Regions from separate parts of the Streptomyces sp. Ac-502 genome, predicted to be linked through region 2. Evidence: riboswitches for the same ligand, from Rfam matches in the RefSeq annotation. Region 2 holds a riboswitch; the other holds the start of a gene.
What was found. Region 2 has a riboswitch for cyclic di-AMP ahead of ACEXOX_RS20360 (transglycosylase family protein). Riboswitches for the same ligand answer to the same signal wherever they lie in the genome.
Positions count from the first base shown of each region.

Region 1 (2,194 bases), 3.2 Mb from region 2:
CGAACCGGTGAAGGCCAGCCCGATCACCGCCGACGACACCGGCCGCGTCGTGATCGTCGACCGCCCCGGCGCCGTCCAGACCCAGCTGCTGATCGGCCGGATCGGCGCCGACCGGCACGACCGCGTCTGGCCCGCGCAGGTGCTCGGCACGTACTGCCTGGGCGGCACCCTCACCTCCCGCCTGGACCGGGTGCTGCGCGAGGAGAAGGGCTACACCTACGGGGTGCGCTCCTTCGGGCAGGTGCTGCGCTCCTCGGCCGACGGCGACGGCGCCGCGATGCTCGCCATCAGCGGTTCGGTGGACACCGCCTCCACCGGCCCGGCGCTGGAGGACCTCTGGAAGGTGCTGCGCACCCTCGCGGCGGAGGGCCTGACGGACGCCGAGCGCGACGTGGCCGTACAGAACCTCGTCGGGGTCGCGCCGCTGAAGTACGAGACCGCGGCGGCCGTCGCGGGCACCCTCGCCGACCAGGTTGAGCAGCAGCTTCCGGACGACTACCAGGCCCGGCTGTACGAGCGGCTCGCGAAGACCGGCACGGTCGAGGCGACCGCCGCGGCCGTCAACGCCTTCCCGGTCGACCGGCTGGTGACGGTGCTGGTGGGCGACGCCGCCGCGATCGAGGAGCCCGTCAAGGCGCTCGGTATCGGGGAGGTGACGGTCGTCAAGGGCTGAGGCGCGACGCGCCGGCACGGGACGGACAGCCGGTGACCGGTGGTGGCCGATCGCTGCCGGTGGTGGCCGACGGCTGCCGCGATGACTGACGGCCGTGACCCGGATGAGTGACGGGCGGTCACATAAGGGATCCAGTGGTGCGCAGGCGCCACTGGATCTTCTTTATGCCCTAATTGTTGGGGGTGGTTGCACGGTGCCCGTGTGGCGTACGGCACAAAACCGGGGTTCTGTTTGCCGATTGAAAGTTGCCCCGTTTAGCGTCGATCCGGCTGTCCGCAGGATCACCGCCGCAACCGCGGCACGGACAGGCATCGCCGAGTCCCCGTACGGCGCGAGCCAGGGGAGCCGGGGACCCATGTCCCTTGGGGTGAATCGGACGCCTTCCCGGAGGCGCCCGTAGGAGACCTTCCTGCTCCGAACCCGTCAGCTAACCCGGTAGGCGAGAGGGAAGGAAAGGACACAGCCAGCCCATGGCGTTCACCCGTGCCACCGGGAAGCACCGTGGTCCGAGCCGCAGCGCGCGGACGACCCGAAACCTCGCCGGCATAGCCACGCTCGCCGCCTCCGGCGTCATCGCCTCCGTCGCCTCCCCGGCCCTGGCGGCCGGCAACCCGGACGACGCGAGCAGCCACGACACCGGCCTCCACCACGCCGTCGTCCTCGGCGACGAGCTCGCCGAGCAGATCGAGGCGCAGGCCGACGCACAGCAGGAGGCCGCCGAGGCCGCCGCCGCGCAGGCCAAGGCCGAGGCCGAGGCGCGCAAGCAGGCCGAGGAGGCCAAGCGCCAGGCCGAGGCCGAGGCGAAGAAGGAGCGGGAAGCCAAGGAGCGCGCCGCCCGTGAGGCCGAGCGCAAGCGCCTGCTCACGTACGTCTCGCCGGTCGACGGCTCCTACGTCTCCACCAGCTACAAGGCCTCCAGCGGCCTGTGGTCCTCGGGCAGCCACACCGGCATCGACTTCCACGCCGCCTACGGGACCACCGTGCACGCCGTCGGCTCCGGCACCGTCGTCGAGACCGGCTGGGGCGGCGCGTACGGGAACAACGTCGTCATCAAGATGAACGACGGCACCTACACCCAGTACGGCCACCTGTCGTCCATCAGCGTCTCGGTCGGCCAGACGGTCACCCCGGGCCAGCAGATCGCCCTGTCCGGCAACACCGGCAACACCACCGGGCCGCACCTGCACTTCGAGGCCCGCACCTCCGCGGAGTACGGCTCGGACATCGACCCGGTCGCCTACCTGCGCTCGCACGGCGTCAACGTCTGACGCACACCCGTCACGCTGGCTCACTCCCGCCGCACCCGTCCCCCGTACGATGCCCCGGCCCCTGCGGCCGGGGCATCTGCGTTTCCGCCTGGGCAGCACCTGGCCAAAAAATATCCATGAATGCGCAGCGGCCGTCGGAGATCTGCTTTCTGTCGCCTAGAGTCACGTCGAAAGCCGCCGACCGGTGGCATTTCCCGGGAGTTTCCAGTGAATTACGGCGGAGGCGCAGACGGTGCGAGGTCCTCTTTCCGCG
Region 1 is NZ_JBHFFO010000001.1:7,701,619-7,703,812, forward strand. Features, by position in the region: gene ACEXOX_RS35070 (M16 family metallopeptidase) at 1-673, shown strand, start outside; cyclic di-AMP (ydaO/yuaA leader) riboswitch at 976-1,130, shown strand; gene ACEXOX_RS35075 (M23 family metallopeptidase) at 1,144-1,941, shown strand.
Region 1: linked by a shared signal. The riboswitch ahead of ACEXOX_RS35075 (M23 family metallopeptidase) and the one ahead of ACEXOX_RS20360 (transglycosylase family protein) in region 2 are both predicted to bind cyclic di-AMP.

Region 2 (2,194 bases):
ACGTTGTCTCCTTCATGGGTGTCTGGAGTTCTGCAGCACGAGCCTAACGGCCTCCGGGGGTTCCGCTCGCCGCCAGCCCGGTCCTCGGGATGAATACACCCGCAAAGGCCCTGTTCACGGGACGTATGGGTGCATTGTTCGCTGAAGGGAGAAGTCGGCGGACGGGGGCGGGGCGGACCCGGCGGGGCGGCCGGGACGGTGGCCTCCAGGGCCCTGGGCGGCCCCTGGGCGGCCCCAGGCCGGGACGGCCGGGCCGGCTCGTGGCCGGGGAAAGGAGAAGCCCCGCCGCGGCGCCTGCGGGGGACAGGCGCCGTGGCGGGGCAGTCTCACGGGAAGAGCGGATTCCCGGGATGAGCGGCCCCCGGGAGGCGGGGCAGCCCGTACGTACCGCCGTACGTACGGAGTGCCACGGTCACCCGGGATCTCTCAGGGCTCGGACCGGCTCAGACGGCCAGCTTCTGGCCCGGGAAGATCAGGTTGGGGTTGCCGCCGATGACGGACTTGTTGTTGGCGTAGACCGACTTCCAGTTCTTGCCGTGGGAAGCGGCGATCTTGGCGAGGGTGTCACCGGACTTCACGGTGTAGTTGCCCTCGGGGTTCGACTTCGGCGTGGACTTCTGCGCCGGGGCCGGGGTCTTGCGGGCCAGCTCCTCGCCCTGCTTGCGGGCCTCGGAGCGCGAGGTGTTCTGCGGGGCGGAGTAGGAGCGCTGCGACTTGTAGGTCTTGTGCGACTTGTGCGAGCTGCTGCCGTGCGACGAGCCGCCGTCGGCCTTGGCGTTCGCGTTGCCCTGGCCGAGGTGGCCGCCGGCGCAGGTCCAGGCGCCCGGGCCCTGGATGGCGAGCAGGCGCTCGGCCGCGGCGATCTGCTGGCTCTTGCTGGCCTGGTCGGCGCGCGGGGCGTACTGGGTACCGCCGGCGGCGGCCCAGCTGGAGTTCGAGAACTGCAGGCCACCGTAGTAGCCGTTACCGGTGTTGATCGACCAGTTGCCACCGGACTCGCACTGGGCGACGGCGTCCCAGTTGTTGCCCGCGGCGGAGGCAGAGGTGGCGCCCATCAGCGGGACGGCCACAGCGGCACCGGCGACGCCCGCCAGCGTGGCGACGCGGACGGCCTTGGAGGGACGACGGTGCTTGCCCTTGGTGTTCAGCATGGTTGTTCCTCACCGACGCCTGCGAGGTGAGCTGTCGGGTTCGGGCCATGTGAGTTGCCCGGCCGTGTGTGCTTCACACATGGCTTCACCCCTAGCCGGTTGGACCCGCTTCCGCGGGCGGGGCCGGCGCTTACCTTGGGTCCCCCGCTCCTGCCTTCGGCGCTCTCGCGTCGAGTGACCTCCGACCACCGGCAGGATTCGGCGTGCGATCGAAGGGCCCGCTTTGGCGAGCGATGAAGACGGTAAACAGGAACACCCCGCGGGTTCAAACCCCTACATCTGAGGCCAGTTGACCCCCAGACATCACAGGATCATCACATTTCCGCAGGTCGCCGCAGGTTTGGAAACAACGGGCGGGACGGTCACCGCGGTCCCGAACGAGATCCATGTCTCACTTTCACCAAAGCGGGCAAATGACTGCGAACTATCCCTGTTGGTCACCGAGCTCAAGGCGCTGACCAGGGTGGATAAGGTCCGGATCGCCCCCGATGACACCTTTGTTGGCCTCGTAGAGCGCCGGCCAGCCCCCGGAGACTCCGCGGCCCTCCGCGATGGCTGACAGGTTGTCACCGGGCCGCACGGTGTAGTCACCTGGCGCGCCCGGGTCCGTGCGGTGCGCGTCGCCGCCCCGCGAGGGGTGTCCCCCGCCGGACCGGCCCGCGTCACCGGAGCCCGCGCCCGTACCGGTACCCGTACCCGCGTCCGTGCCCGTGCCCGTGCCCGTGCCCGTGCCCGCGTCCGCACCCGTGCCGGGCCGCTCCGCGGGCCGGCCGCGGTGCTTGCCCTGCGACGGGGGCGTGGTGGGGCCCGTGGAGGCGCCGTCGCCCGGGGTGGCCGGGTCGGCGGGGCGCGACGGGTCCTGCGTACGGCCCGTGCCGGACGGGTCCGGCGTACGGGACGGGTCCGGGGTGCCGGCCGGGCCGGTGGGCGACGGCTTCGGCTCCGGGGTGCGCGTCCCGCCGGCCTCCGGCGTCCCGGACGGCTTGGACGGCTTGGTGGAGGGCGTCGGGGTGGACGGGGACGGCGAGGAGGGCTCGGGGGAC
Region 2 is NZ_JBHFFO010000001.1:4,546,939-4,549,132, forward strand. Features, by position in the region: gene eno (phosphopyruvate hydratase) at 1-2, opposite strand, end outside; gene ACEXOX_RS20360 (transglycosylase family protein) at 444-1,151, opposite strand; cyclic di-AMP (ydaO/yuaA leader) riboswitch at 1,153-1,365, opposite strand; gene ACEXOX_RS20365 (transglycosylase family protein) at 1,576-2,194, opposite strand, start outside.